One region of the Tsukamurella hominis genome, then DNA from elsewhere that is predicted to be linked to it. Evidence: riboswitches for the same ligand, from Rfam matches in the RefSeq annotation. Region 1 holds a riboswitch; the other holds the start of a gene.
What was found. Region 1 has a riboswitch for S-adenosylmethionine ahead of metX (homoserine O-acetyltransferase MetX). Riboswitches for the same ligand answer to the same signal wherever they lie in the genome.
Positions count from the first base shown of each region.

Region 2: another riboswitch for S-adenosylmethionine. It lies ahead of ACM9LD_RS23835 (aminotransferase class V-fold PLP-dependent enzyme); the one in region 1 lies ahead of metX (homoserine O-acetyltransferase MetX).

Region 1 covers NZ_CBCRZG010000001.1:80,657-88,049, forward strand. The annotation lists gene ACM9LD_RS00375 (hypothetical protein) at 1-717, shown strand, start outside; gene metX (homoserine O-acetyltransferase MetX) at 739-1,887, opposite strand; SAM riboswitch class IV at 1,897-2,014, opposite strand; gene ACM9LD_RS00385 (MFS transporter) at 2,143-3,288, shown strand; gene ACM9LD_RS00390 (guanyl-specific ribonuclease) at 3,300-3,737, shown strand; gene ACM9LD_RS00395 (barstar family protein) at 3,734-4,165, shown strand; gene ACM9LD_RS00400 (exodeoxyribonuclease III) at 4,162-4,968, shown strand; gene trpS (tryptophan--tRNA ligase) at 5,042-6,067, shown strand; gene ACM9LD_RS00410 (YhjD/YihY/BrkB family envelope integrity protein) at 6,106-7,104, shown strand; gene ACM9LD_RS00415 (APC family permease) at 7,113-7,393, opposite strand, start outside.
Region 2 covers NZ_CBCRZG010000033.1:18,325-25,717, forward strand. The annotation lists gene ACM9LD_RS23830 (hypothetical protein) at 1-338, opposite strand, end outside; gene ACM9LD_RS23835 (aminotransferase class V-fold PLP-dependent enzyme) at 353-1,636, opposite strand; SAM riboswitch class IV at 1,690-1,801, opposite strand; gene ACM9LD_RS23840 (HAD-IIA family hydrolase) at 1,886-2,671, shown strand; gene ACM9LD_RS23845 (RtcB family protein) at 2,694-3,860, opposite strand; gene ACM9LD_RS23850 (copper homeostasis protein CutC) at 4,146-4,817, shown strand; gene ACM9LD_RS23855 (O-succinylhomoserine sulfhydrylase) at 4,876-6,078, opposite strand; gene ACM9LD_RS23860 (rhodanese-like domain-containing protein) at 6,088-6,501, opposite strand; gene ACM9LD_RS23865 (Rv0361 family membrane protein) at 6,498-6,965, opposite strand; gene ACM9LD_RS23870 (FAD-dependent oxidoreductase) at 7,112-7,393, shown strand, end outside.

The DNA.
Region 1 (7,393 bases):
TCGCTGGTCGAGAGCGGCATCGGCGTCCTGGGCGGGCACAGCGTCCGCCTCACCGCGGCGATCCTGCCGCTGCTCGTGGTCGCCGCGCTCACGGGTGCTGTGCTGGCCACGGGGTACGCGACCGGGATCATCGGCCCGGCCGCTCGCAGCACCGAGCAGGTCGTGCCCACGTCCTCGGACTCGGTGACCTCCGGGGAGGAGGAGTCCACGACCGAGGCGCGGATCACCAGCGTCACGTCGTCACTGCCGCCGGAGCGGCCGGTCGTCCCCACGACGGTGCCGCCCGAGCCGGGCCCCGGCGATGCGGTCACCCCGACGATGACCACCTTCGCGCCGCCGCCCGTGGTGCCCACGACGACGCGGCCGCCGATCCCGACGACGCCGACGGTCCCCCCGACCTCGCCGACCGGCACCCTGCCGACCACGATCCTGCCGACCATCCCGACCGACACCCCGACCGGCACCCCCTCCGGGACCACGGGGCCCGGAAAGCCGACCGAGGGCGCGGGCACGAACCCGCCCAGCCCGGACGCTTCGCTGCCCACGCCGGGCAACGGCCTCGTCGCCACCGGCGCCGGCGGCGCCCAGGGCGCGGGAGGATCCAGCTCGAATACGGTGAACACCGGAGCGGCGCAGTCGGATCCGTCCTCGGCGGAGGTGGCGCCGGTGCCGTCGACGGACGTCGCACCGCCGACGGTCACCGAGCCGGCTCCCTGACGGGAACCCCCGCTCGGAGGGTCAGCGGCGGGCGAACTCCAGAGTGCGGCGGAGCAGCGCCGCCACGGCGTCCATCTCGGTGAGGAAGCCGTCGTGCCCGTCGCGGGAATGCACGACCACCAGGTCACCGCTGCCGGGCAGCAGTTCCGCGAGCTCGCGCTGCAGCCGCAGGGGATAGAGGCGGTCGGAATCGATGCCACCCACCACGATCGGGACGCGGCAGCCGCGCAGGGCGGCCTCGACGCCGCCGCGACCGCGGCCCACGTCGTGGTGGTTGAGCACGTCGGTCAGCACCGCGTAGCTGCCCGCATCGAATCGGTTCACCAGCTTCTCGGCCTGATGCTCGAGGTAGGACGTCACGGCGTACCGCCCGCCCGCGCGGGGATCCTCGGCGCCCTGTGGCAGGTTCTCGAACCGGCTGTCCAGCTCGATCTCGGTGCGATAGGTCAGGTGCGCGATCCGGCGCGCGACGCCGAGTCCGGCGTCGGGATGCCTGCCGCTGGCGTGGTAGTCGCCGCCCTGCCAGGCCGGATCCGCCTTGATCGCGGCGATCTGCGTGGTCTGCGTGCCGATCTGGTCGGCCGTCGCGCGGGCGCCCACGGCGAGGACCAGCGCCGAGCGGAGGAAGTCGCCGTACATCAGAGCCCACTCGAGGGCCCGAGCGCCGCCCATCGACCCGCCCACGACCGACGCTATGTCGTGCACGTCCAACGCGCGCAGCAGCGCCGCCTCGGCCTCCACCTGGTCGCGGACCGTGATCACCGGGAAGCGGGAGCCGTACGGGCGACCGTCCGGCGCGATCGACGCGGGCCCCGTCGAACCCGAGCATCCGCCCAGGACGTTCGCGGAGACGACGCACCATTCGTCCGTGTCGACGGCGGCGCCGGGGCCGATCAGCCCGTCCCACCAGCCGGCCGAGCGGTGGTCGTCGTCCGCCGGGCCGGTGACGTGGGAGTCGCCCGTCAGGGCGTGGAGCGTCAGGAGCACGTTGTCGCGCGCCGCGTTGGGGGTGCCCCAGCGCTGGAAGGTCATCGTGACGTTCTCGAGGACCTCACCCGACTCGAGGACCAGGGGGCCGAGCGCGACCGACTGCAGCGCGCCGTCGGGAACCCGGGCCCAGTCGCCCGGGAGGCTGTCGGTGGGCCGGCCTGTGCGGGTGCTGATGGTCACCGAACCCTCTCCTCGCGCTTGCCACCCGGCGGGGGCCGCCGGGAAACCGGGTCATCACCCGGGGCACCCCACCGCGGTGGAGGGTTGCCGGTCAGCAAGCCGGGGCTGCGCGCTGACACTCATGACCTCTTCGCAGCATAACGGACCGGATTTCCGTGAACGAGGTCACAGCGGCGGCCGGGAAGCGTGGACGACGGCGAGGCGTTACAGGGTTCCGTGGAATCTTCTACCCGGACCAGGCTGGCGGTCGGCGCCATGGCGCTCGGCGGCTTCGGCATCGGCACCACCGAGTTCGCCGCGATGGGGCTGCTGCCCGACATCGCCGCCGATCTCGAGGTCACCGAGCCGGTCGCAGGGCACGTGATCTCGGCGTACGCGCTGGGCGTGGTGGTCGGCGCGCCCCTCATCGCGGCGGCCTTCGCGCGGGTGCCGCGCCGGGTGCTCCTCATCGGCCTGATGATCGCGTTCGCCGTGGGCAACGCGCTCTCGGTCTTCGCGCCGACCTACGGGACGCTGATGGCGGCGCGCTTCGTCGCCGGGCTCCCGCACGGCGCGTTCTTCGGCGTGGCCGCGCTGGTCGCGGCGCATCTCGCCGGCCCCGCGGAGCGCGGTCGCGCCGTCGGACAGGTACTCATGGGGCTCTCGGTCGCCAACGTGATCGGCGTGCCGGTGGTGACCTGGCTGGGCACCGCCCTGAGCTGGCGGTACGCCATGGGCGTCGTGGTGGTGATCGGCGCCGTCACCGTGGCGGCGCTACTGGCCTTCCTGCCGTCGGTGCAGATCCCCGTGACCAACCCGCTGACCGAGCTGGGCGCGCTCGCGCGTCCGCAGGTGTGGTTCGCGCTGCTCACCGGCGTCGTCGGCTTCGGCGGCATGTTCGCCGTGTACACCTACATCTCCACCACCTTGACCTCTGTCTCGGGCCTGAGCGCGGCCTCGGTGCCGGCGGTCCTGGCGGCCTACGGCGTCGGCATGGTGATCGGCAACGCCGTGGGCGGGCGCGCCGCCGACGGCTCGGTGACCCGGTCGATCGCCGTCGCACTGGCCGCGCTCGCCGTGCTGCAGGCGCTCTTCTCGGTCTTCGCGCCGCAGCCCTTCGCCGCGGTCACGCTCTTCTTCCTCATCGGCCTCACGGCCTCGGCACTCGTGCCCGCGCTGCAGACCCGCCTGATGGACGTGGCGGGCGAGGCGCAGACCCTGGCCGCGACGCTCAACCACTCCGCCCTCAACATCGCGAACGCGCTCGGCGCCCTGCTCGGCGGCGCCGTCATCGCGGCGGGCGGCGGGTACACCGCGCCCGCGCTGGCGGGCAGCGCCCTGGCGCTGGCCGGGCTGGTGGTCTTCGGGATCGGGATGCTGCTCGCGCGGCGGACCGCGGAACCTGTCGGTGCCCCTCGGTAGGGTCTTGGGCTATGCGAAGGATTGTCGCGCTGTGCGCGATCGCGCTCCTCACCGTGTTCGGGGTCGCGGCGTGCGGAAAGTCGCCCGCCGAGCCGTCCGCCACGGCGAAACCCGCGATCACGTCCGCCGCCACGAAGGGCTCCGCGAGCGCCACGGCACCGTCGAACTCCGCGGTGCCCGCGCGCGTGCTCGCGACGCTCGCCCGGATCGACGCGGGCACGTGGCCGCCGAAGGACGGCTCGGGCACCCAGGGCGGCCGCAACTTCGGCAACTTCGAGAAGCGCCTCCCCGCGACCGATAAGCAGGGCAAGCGCGCGAAGTACACGGAGTGGGACGTCAACGTGAAGAAGTCCGGCCGCGGCCGCGACGCCGAGCGCATCATCACCGGGGCCGACGGCGGCGCCTGGTACACCCTGGACCACTACGAGACCTTCACGAGGATCCGATGAGCACCCTCCCGCAGTTCCTCACCTCCGGCGCCGGCGCCGCGCTGACCGGCACCGACCTGGACGCCCTCAAGCGCCGCGAGCGCCCACGGGTGCTGGTCGCCCGCGGCAGCCGCATGCGCACCAAGGCCGCGCTGCTCGACGAGGTCTCCGCCGCGCTGCAGTTCCCGCTCGACTTCGGTGCCAACTGGGATGCCCTCGCCGACAGCTTGGGCGATCTCGACTGGCTCGGCGGTCCGGCGGCGGTCGTGCTCGGCGTCGCCGAGGCCGAGCAGGTGCTCGCCGACGAGGCCGGCTCCCTGGCCACGTTCGTCGCGGTGCTCGCCGACCGGGAGGTGCAGGTGCTGCTGTCCGTGTCCGACGGTGCCGATGTGCCGCGGGTGCGCTCCGCCTGGGCCGCGGCCGGCCTGACCGTGGAGGCGCTCGCATGATCATCACGTCGATCAACGTCAACGGCATCCGCGCCGCGGTGAAGCAGCGCTCCGAGGAGAACCTCGGCATGCTGCCCTGGCTCCGCGAGACGAAGGCGGAGGTGGTGCCGCTGCAGGAGGTGCGCGCCACCCACAAGCAGACGCTCACGGCGCTCGCGCCCGCCCTCGAGGAGGGCTGGCACCTCGCGGCCGCGGAGTCCTCGACCGCGGGCCGCAACGGCGTCGCCGTGCTGTCGCGGCGCGAGGCGGACGCGGTGCGCGTCGGCTTCGGCAGCGAGGAGTTCGACCACACCGGCCGGTACCTCGAGGCCGACTTCGACGGGCTGACCGTCGGCTCGCTGTACCTCCCGTCGGGCGACGTGGGGACCGAGCGGCAGGACGAGAAGGACCGCTTCCGCGCGGAGTTCGGCGCCTACCTGGCGAAGCTGGGCCGGCGGCGCCGCGAGGTGCTGGTGTGCGGCGACTGGAACATCGGCCACACCGAGCTGGACATCAAGAACTGGAAGGGCAACGTCAAGAACTCGGGCTTCCTGCCCGAGGAGCGGGCCTGGATGAGCGAGTACATCGGCGAGGGCCGCGCCTTCAAGGACGTCGTGCGCGAGCTGCACCCGGGCGAGCCCGGGCCGTACGCCTGGTGGTCCTGGCGGGGCAAGGCCTTCGACAACGACTCCGGCTGGCGCATCGACCTGCAGATCGCCAACAACGCGCTGGCGAAGCGGGCCGTGTCCGCCCGGGTCGAGCGGGCCGAGGCCTACAACCTGCGCTGGTCCGACCACGCCCCGGTCACGGTCGAGTACGGCTGATCGCGGGCCGACGGCACCGTCGGACCGAATACTGAGGAGACCCGCGGAACCGCGGTCGATAGACTCGTTCCTCGTGACGGAAACCGCCCCCACCCCCGCGAAGCGGCAGCGCGCGCTGTCGGGCATCCAGCCGACCTCGGACTCGTTCCACCTCGGCAACTACCTGGGCGCAGTGCGGCAGTGGGTGCAGCTGCAGGACGAGTTCGAGACCTTCTACTTCATCCCCAACATGCACGGCATCACCACGCCGCACGATCCGAAGGCGCTGCGCGAGCGCACCGTCTTCGCCGCGGCGCAGCTGCTGGCGCTCGGCGTGGACCCGGCCCGCTCGACGATGTTCGTGCAGTCGCAGATCCCCGAGCACGCGGAACTCACCTGGGTGCTCAGCTGCATCACCGGCTTCGGCGAGGCCAGCAGGATGACACAGTTCAAGGACAAGTCGGCGAAGAACGGCACCGACAGCTCGTCGGTCGGCCTGTTCACGTACCCGATCCTCATGGCCGCCGACATCCTGCTCTACCGGCCGCAACTCGTGCCGGTGGGCGAGGACCAGCGCCAGCACCTCGAGCTCACCCGGAACCTGGCGCAGCGCTTCAACACCCGGTTCAAGAAGACCTTCGTGGTGCCCGAGGCGTACATCGTCTCCGACACCGCCAAGATCTACGACCTGCAGAACCCCACCGCCAAGATGAGCAAATCGGCGGAGTCCGACGCCGGACTGATCAGCATCCTCGACGATCCCAAGGTCATCGCGAAGCGGGTCAAGTCCGCGGTCACCGACGCCGAGCGGGAGATCCGCTTCGACCGCGAGAACAAGCCCGGCGTCTCCAACCTGCTGACCATCGAGTCGGCGCTCACCGGCACTCCGGTCCCGGAGCTGGAGCGCGCCTACGAGGACAAGGGCTACGGCGACCTGAAGACGCAGGTGGCCGACATCCTCGTCGACTTCGCCACGCCCCTGCGGGGCCGGGTGCAGGGCTACCTCGACGACCGCGCCGAGCTGGACAAGGTGCTGGCCGCCGGCCGCGAGCGGGCGCGCGAGATCGCGTCCCGGACCCTCGCGGACGTCTACGACAGGGTAGGGTTCCTGGCGCCCTAGCCCGTGTGCAGTAGCGAACTGCAGGAGGACGTCTCGACATGCTCCAGAAGTACCGCGACAAATGGCCGTGGTTCGACCACATCATGGCGGCGGCCATGCGGTACCAGGACAAGAAGGGCGACTACTTCGGCGCGGGCATCACGTATTTCAGCGTCTTCGCCCTGTTCCCACTGATCATGGTGGCCTTCGCCATCGGCGGCTACATCCTCATCAACGACGCGGAGCTGCTCGCGGAGATCAAGACCCAGATCAACTCCGTCATCAGCGACGAGAGCCTGCGCAAGTCCGTCAGTGACCTGGTGGACCAGGCCATCGCGTCCCGCAGCACCGTCGGCATCGTGGGTCTCGCGGGCGGCCTCTGGGCCGGTCTCGGCTGGATGGCGAACGTCCGCGCCGGCCTCACCGAGATGTGGGACAGCGAGGTGCCGAAGGAGAACTTCGTCAAGACCAAGCTGGCGGATCTCGGCGCGCTCGCGGGCCTGTTCGTCGCGATCGTCGCCTGCATCGCGCTGATGGCCGCGGGGAGCAGCCCGCTCACGGCCAAGCTCCTCGACAAGGCCGGACTGGGCGACGTCCCCGGCCTCCACTTCGTCATCTCCGGGGCGACCCTCCTGGTCACGCTCCTCGCGCTGTGGGTCCTGTGGACGTTCGTCATCGCGCGCCTGCCCCGGGTGCAGTTCCCGTGGCGCAACGCCACCCGCGCGGGCATCATGGCGGCGGTGGCCTTCATGATCCTCACGCAACTCGCGACCCTGCTCATCGGCAACGCGATGAAGGGCCCCGCCGGCGCCACGTTCGGGCCGATCCTCGGCATCATGCTGTTCATCTACTTCACCGCGCGGATCGTGCTGTTCGCCACCGCCTGGGCGGCCACGGACCCGCGGAACCAGCGCTACGTGATCCCGGCCGCGCCGGAACCCGTGGTGATCTCGCCCGTCATCCGCTCGGAGGCCGACGCGGGCAGGACCGCGCTCGCGGGCGCGGCGGGACTGGTCGCGGGGCTCGGCCTCGGTTCGCTGCTGCGTCGTAAGCGCTGACGCGCCGCTCAGGCGTCCTCGGGCGCGGTCGCCCGCGGGAGCGTCCGGCCCCGGAAGAAGGCGGGGCGCGTCACGGCGCACGCGATCATCAGCGGCACGCCGAGGACCAGCATGCCGATGCCGATCACGAAGACGCCGCCGATCCCGCCGATCACCGTCTGCCCGTAGTCGGGCGCGATCATGTCGACCGCGCTCTGCACGAAGGCCCAGATCATGGCGATCCCGCCGAGCACGGGGAAGATCAGGCGCAGCACCAGGTTCCGCATCGACCGGCGCAGCGTCCGCCGGA
Region 2 (7,393 bases), on a different contig from region 1:
ACGGGGCGCAGCACGACGGCGTCGGCGACCTCGGCGGCGTAGACGTCCTCGATCAGGGACTTCAGGCCCGACGGGGTGCCGATGTACGTGATGCTCTGCGGCGCGGCGCCGCTCGGGGCGTAGCTGGCGCGGGCGTCGGCGGCGCGCTCGTCGATCACCACGTCGACCTCGAGCGCGACCGCACCCGGCTCCCGCCCGGCGCGCTCGGCCTCGGCGCGCAGGTAGCCGCGCTCCCGCTGCGCGATGCGCAGATCGGCGGCGCGCACCCGCGTCAGGTGCGAGGCCTCGGGCTCACCGTCGACGGTGACCACCAGTGCGGGGCGGGAGACGGTCGTCATGGATTCCTCCGGGTTCAGTTCGCTCGTGCGGACAGGTCTTCGAGGGCGCGCGCCAGGCGGCGCACGTCGTGCTCGCTCGTGCCGAGGCCGATGCTCGCGCGGACGGCGCCGTCGTAGCATCCCAATCGGTTAACGACGGGGTGGGCGCAGAACTTCCCGTCGCGCACGCCGATCCCGTGCTCGGACGAGAGGAACTCGGCGACCTCGCGGGGCGTGCGGCCGTCCACGGTGAAGGCGACGATGCCCACCCGCTCGGTGGAGTCGGCCCAGATCTTCAGCGTGCGGACACCGTCGACGCCCTCGAGCGAACGCAGCAGCAGGTCGGTGAGGAAGCGCTCGTGGCGCGCGATGGCGTCCTCGCCGAGGCGCTCGATGGCCTCGCAGGCGGCGGCGATGGCGACGGCGCCCAGGACGTTGGGCGAGCCGGCCTCGTGCCGCGCGGGGCCGGTGTGCCAGGCGACCTCGACGGACTTCGACACGGGCGTGCCGATCACCTCGTAGCTCGCGCCGCCGCCGCAGCGGACGGGCTCGGCCTCGTCGAACCAGTCGGCGCGGCCGACGAGCACGCCGGAGCCGAAGGGCGCGTACAGCTTGTGGCCGGAGAAGGCGAGGTAGTCGACTCCGCTCTCGCGCAGCGAGATCCGACGGTGCGGGACCAGCTGGGCACCGTCGACCGCGATGCGCGCGCCGTGCCGGTGGGCGAGCGCGGCGAGCCGGCGGATGGGCAGCACCTCGCCGGTGACGTTGGACGCGCCGGTCACGCTGACCAGGGCCGCGGGGCGGGCGCGGAGCTCCTTCTCGAGCACCTCGAGGGTGCCCTCGATCGACAGCGGAGCGGAGATCACACGGGCCCCGATCCGCTTCCACGGCAGCAGGTTCGCGTGATGCTCGCAATCGAGGACCACGACCTCGCCGGGCACGCAGCCCGCGAGCAGGTTGATCGAGTCGGTGGTGTTGCCGGTGAAGATCACGTGATCGTCGGCGCGGGCGCCCACGAACTCCGCGACGATCTCGCGGGCCCGCTCGTAGCGGGAGGTGGAGCGCTGCGAGAGGTAGCCAGCGCCGCGGTGCACGCTCGCGTACTCCCCCAGCGCCTCCTGGACCGCCTGCTGCACCTCGACGAGGGCCGGCGCGCTCGCGGCGTAGTCGAAGTTGGCGTAGCGGACCGTCGCGCCGTCGGTGAGCGGGGCGTACTCGTCGGCGCCGGTCACGGCGGCGAGGGGGCCCAGCGACAGCGGGGTGCTGCGGACGGTCGGGGTGAGGCAGACGGCGGTGCGCTCGGTGGTGGCGATGTTCATGAGAGATGTCCTTCGGTATGAGGACGCGCGGCACCCGTTTCCGACGTGCCGCGAATCCGCGCTTGCCGCACTCGTTCGGTGCGGCCAGGTCGTCACCCGGAGCACCCCACCGCGGAGGAGGGTTGCCGACCAGCGAGCCGGGGCTTGTCGCTGGCACTCATGACCTGCGTCGAGAATGCCCTGTCGCGCGGCCCGGCGTCAAGGTTCGAATCACGGCGAGGCCAAACCGCCGGGAGTACATTCGCGGGCATGAGCGAGTGGACGTACCTGATGGACATGGACGGGGTGCTGGTCCACGAGGAGCACCTGATCCCCGGCGCCGACGCCTTCATCGCGGAGCTGACGGCCGCCGGGACGCCGTTCATGGTGCTCACCAACAACTCGACGCGCACCCCGCGCGACCTGCGCGCCCGCCTGGTCGCCACGGGGCTCGACATCCCCGAGTCGCGGATCTGGACCTCCGCGCTCGCCACCGCGAAGTTCCTCCAGGACCAGCGGCCGAACGGCACCGCCTACGTGGTCGGCGAGTCGGGCCTGACGACGGCGCTGCACGACGCCGGTTACGTGCTCACCGACAACGATCCGGACTACGTGGTGCTCGGCGAGACCCGCACGTACTCGTTCGAGGCGATCACCACGGCGATCCGCCTGATCGACCGCGGCTCGCGCTTCATCGCGACGAACCCGGACCCGACGGGGCCGTCGCGCGACGGTCTGCTGCCGGCGACTGGCGCGGTCGCCGCGCTGATCCGCGAGGCCACGGGCCGCTCGCCCTACTACGTGGGCAAGCCGAACTCGCTGATGATGCGATCCGCCCTGCGCGCACTCGGTGCGCACTCCGCGGACACGCTGATGATCGGCGATCGGATGGATACCGACATCGTCTGCGGCCTGGAGGCGGGCCTGCGCACCATCCTCGTGCTCACCGGCATCTCCACCCGCGAGTCGGTCACCGCCTACCCGTACCGCCCCACCCGCACCATCGATTCCGTCGCCGACCTCGTCGGTCACACGGAGGACCCGTTCCCCGGCTGAGAGCACCCAGCCGGGGAACGAGTCACTGCCCCTTGACGTTGACGATCTGGCGCAGGACGGCACGGACCGTGACCAACTGCTCCGCGTCGGCCATCACCCGGTCGATCGGCTTGTAGGCCTGCGGGATCTCGTCGATGAAGTCGGGGCTGTCGCGGAACTCGATGCCCGCCATGGCCTCCCGCAGCTGCTCGTGCGTGAAGGCCCTACGCGCCGCGGACCGGGAGTACTCCCTGCCCGCGCCGTGCGGAGAGCTGTTCAGCGACGGGGCGAAGCCCTTGCCCTCGACGATGTAGGACGCGGTGCCCATCGAGCCCGGGATCAGGCCGAGCTTGCCCTCGGTGGCCTCGATCGCCCCCTTCCTCGACACCCACACCTCCTTGCCGAAGTGCTTCTCGCGCTTGGTGAAGTTGTGGTGGCAGTTGATCCGCTCCGCCTCCACGACGGGGGTCCCCACCCACTCGCCGAGCTGGCGGATCACCCGGTCCATCATCTCCTCACGGTTGAGCAGCGCGAAGTGCTGCGCCCACGTCAGCTCGGCGATGTACCGTCGGAACTCGGGCGTGCCCTCCACGAGGTAGGCCAGGTCCGGATCCGGCAGATCGATCCACCACTGCTTGCACAGGCGGGTCGCCACGGCGATGTGGTGCTGGGCGATCTTGTTGCCCACGCCGCGGGAACCGGAGTGCAGGAACGCCCAGACGGTGTCGTCCTCATCGAGGCTGATCTCGATGAAGTGATTCCCGCCGCCGAGGGTGCCCAGCTGCAGCGCCCAGTTCCCGGCGTACTTCGCGGGGTCGAAATCCGCGCGCTCGGCGAGCGCCGTCAGCTCCGCGATCCTCGGCTCCGCCGTGGCCACGACCTTCTTGTTGTAGCGGCCCGGCGACAGCGGGACCGCCCGCTCGATGGCCTCACGCACCGTCGCACGGTCGTCCGGCAGATCGGACTTCGTGAACTGCGTGCGGACCGCGATCATGCCGCAGCCGATGTCGACGCCGACCGCCGCGGGGATCACAGCGCCGAGGCTCGGGATGACCGAACCGACGGTGGCGCCCTTGCCCAGGTGGGCGTCGGGCATCAACGCGATGTGCGGGTAGATGAACGGCAGCTTCGCCGTGGTGATCGCCTGCTCGCGGGTCTTCTCGTCCAGGATGGACGCCCACGAGACCAAGGACTTACTGATCTTCTCCATGTCTTTCTCGTCTCGATGTGATGGTCACCGGTCCGAGAAGCCATGCGCCTGACGCATGGGCACCGGGCCGGCGGTGAAGCGACGGCCCGGGTTGCCGCAGGTTATGCGGGCACGCCGAACCGACGGCAGTAGCACTGCCGCAGCGATTCGGGGAGCTTGCGCATATCCATGTCGGGCAGCGTATTCGAGGGCTCCTCCGCGGTCCACCGACTTTCTCCGGTCACACCCTCGATCTGTGCGACGATGCAGCGTAATACCCGATCAGTGGCCACCTAGAGTAGGCGAATGGCGTTGCTGGAAGTGATCGCGCTGGGCGCACAGGACGCGGTCGCGGCGCGGGAGGGCGGGGCGGACCGGGTGGAGCTCGTCGCCGACATGGCGGCGGACGGACTGAGCCCCTCCCCCGCCACCGTCGCCGAGGTCCGTGCCGCCGTGGACATCCCGGTGCGCGTGATGCTCCGGCTCACCGACGGTTTCGAGCCCGGGGACCTCGGCGCGCTGGTGCGGCGCACTGCGGAGCTGAGAGATGCCGGGGCGGAGGAGTTCGTGCTCGGCTTCCTCACCGCCGACGGCGCCCTGGACCTGCCGGCCGTGACGCGGGTCGTCGAGGCGATCGACGGCGCACCGTGGACGTTCCACCGCGCGATCGACCACTGCGCGGACCGGGCGGCGCTCCGCGCGGAGGTCGCGGATCTGCCGGGCCTCGATGGGTTCCTCACCGCGGGCGCGGCGACCGGAGTCGACGACGGCATCATCGCGCTCATCGCAGAAGCACAGGGCCTGCAACAGATCCTGGCCGGCGGCGGCCTGCGTCTCGCACACCTGTCACGGCTACGCGCGGCCGGAATCGACGCCTTCCACATCGGCAGCGCAGCACGGCCCGACGGGTGGGACGCGCCGGTCTCAGCGGAAGCCGTCCGCACGTGGCGCGCCGCCATCGACGATCCGGCGCCCTGAGTGCGGTCGAAAACCCACGGATTGCGCAGGACACCGACCGCACTCGCGACGGCAGGACTCAGCCCAGGGCGCGGTCGAGATCCTCGATGAGGTCGTCGACGTTCTCCAGCCCCACGGACAGGCGCAGCATCGAGTCCGTGAGCCCGATCTTCGCGCGGCCCTCGGGCCCCGTCGCGCGATGCGTCGTGGTGGCGGGGTGGGTGATCAGCGACTTGGCGTCGCCGAAGTTGTTGGAGATGTCGATGACCTGCAGCCGGTTGAGGAACTCGAAGGCGCGCTCCTTGCCGGCCAGGGCCCCGTCGGCCAGCTCCAGCGTGATGACCGTGCCCCCGGCCTTCATCTGCCGCTTCGCCAGCTCGTGCTGCGGGTGCGAGGGCAGGAAGGGGAAGAGCACCTTCGAGACGCGCGGGTCGGCGTCGAGGAACTCGGCGACCTTCTGCGCGTTCGCACTGACCCGCTCGGCCCGGAGGTCCAGAGTCTCCAGCGCCTTGAGCAGCACCCAGGCGTTGAACGGCGCCATCGCGGGACCGGTGTGCCGCATCAGCTGCTTCACCGGGCCGTCGATGTAGTCGAACCGGCCGAGGATGGCCCCGCCCATCACGCGGCCCTGGCCGTCCATCGTCTTGGTGGAGGAATGCACGATCACGTCGGCGCCCATCCCCAGCGAATCCTGGTAACCGACCGGTGTGAAGCCTGCGTCGAGGACGACCTGCGCGCCCGCGGCGTGGGCCAGCGAGGCCACGGCGCGCACGTCGACGAGGCCCTGCATCGGGTTCGCGGGGGTTTCGAAGAAGACGGCCTGGGTGGGGACGCTGAGCGCCTCCTCCCACTGGGCGAGGTCCTCGCCGTCGACGAAGACGGTCTCGATGCCCCAGCGCGGCAGGATCTCGTTGCACACCACGTAGCAGGAGCCGAACAGCGAGCGGGCCGCCACGAGCCGGTCGCCGGCCTTGAGCAGCGCGCCGAGCGCGGTGAAGACGGCGGACATGCCGGAGGCGGTCGCGAAGCAGGCCTCGGCGCCCTCCAGGAGGCGCAGGCGCTCCTGGAACATCGCCACCGTCGGGTTGCCGTAGCGCGAGTAGACGAACCGGTCGATGTCGCCGTTGAAGGCGGCCTCGGCGGCCTCGGCGTTCTCGTAGGTGTAGCCCGAGTTCAGGAAGAGCGCCTCGGAGGTCTCCTCGTAGTTCGTGCGCAGGACGCCGCCGCGCACCGCGTACGTCTCGGGCCGCAGGCCGTCGGGCAGGGGGCTGAACTCCGTCATGGCTTCAGCCTAGAACTGCCGCCAGGGCAGGCCGTCGGCGCGCCAGCCCGCGACGCCCCGATGCCCGAGTGCGTCGATGGGGCCCTCGAAGCCGTCGAGCACGTTGTAGGCACGTGCGACGCCGGCGGCGGTGGCGGTCTCGGCGGCGCCGATCGAGCGGTGCCCGGAGCGGCACAGGAAGACGACGGGGGCGTCGTCGGTGACGCCCTTGGCGCGGAGCTCCTCGACGAAGGTCGGGTTGAGCGCACCGTCGGGATAGCGCTGCCACTCGACGAGCACGGGGTTGCGCCCGACCTGCGAGAGCTCGGGGATGCCGACGTAGTTCCACTCGGCCTCGGTGCGGCAGTCGACGAGGACGGCGGCGGGGTCCTGTTCCAGCAGCTCCCAGGCCTCGCGTGGCGTCAGATCACCGGCGTAGTTCACGAGCACTTCTTCCACTTGCCGTCTTCGCGGACGAACTTCGCCTGCTCGGTGCGCTCGCCCGCCTTCTCGTACCGCACCGTGAGATCGGCGGATGCGGCGTCGCCGTTCACGGTGAGGTTCTTGACGTCCTTCTCCTCCAGCTTCGCCTCGCCCTCGCGCTCGACGGCGGCCTTGCGAGCGTCGGGGAAGCCGGCCTCCTTCGGGAAGTCGGCGGCGGCGCGGTCCTTGGCGCAAGTGTTGGCGACGAGGTCCGCGTACCGCCCCTTGTTCAGGGCGCCGTAGTACTGGCCGATCGTGACCTGGACCTGCGCGGAATCGCTGAGCCGCTCGTCGGACGGGCGGATGACGTTCCAGAGCAGCACGCCGCCGATGAGGACGACGGCGACCACGAGGGCGATGACGAACGGGGTCGCCGTGGTGCGGCGTTCGGGCGGCGGTCCGGCGGGGGCCTTGTCTGCGCTCACTGAAGTCTCTACCCTCTGCTACTAGAACACGTTCCAGTTTCGCTGGGCGGGTGGAATGCGCCACCCGCACTAGGAACAGTTGATAAGTCCGCACTAACCTGGTGGGGAACTTCAACCGCGTATGCAGACAAGGTAGCCGACTTCACATGACCGAACAGAACCGCCCGTTGCGCGTCGCGATCGTGGGCGCGGGCCCCGCTGGTATCTACGCGGCGGACGCCCTCATGAAGTCCGACGAGGCGAAGGACCCCGGCGTCAGCATCGACCTCTTCGAGAAGATGCCGGCCCCGTTCGGCCTGATCCGGTACGGCGTCGCGCCCGATCACCCGCGGATCAAGGGCATCATCACCGCGCTGCACAAGGTGCTCGACAAGCCGCAGGTGCGCCTGCTGGGCAACCTCGATTTCGGCAAGGACTTCACCCTCGAG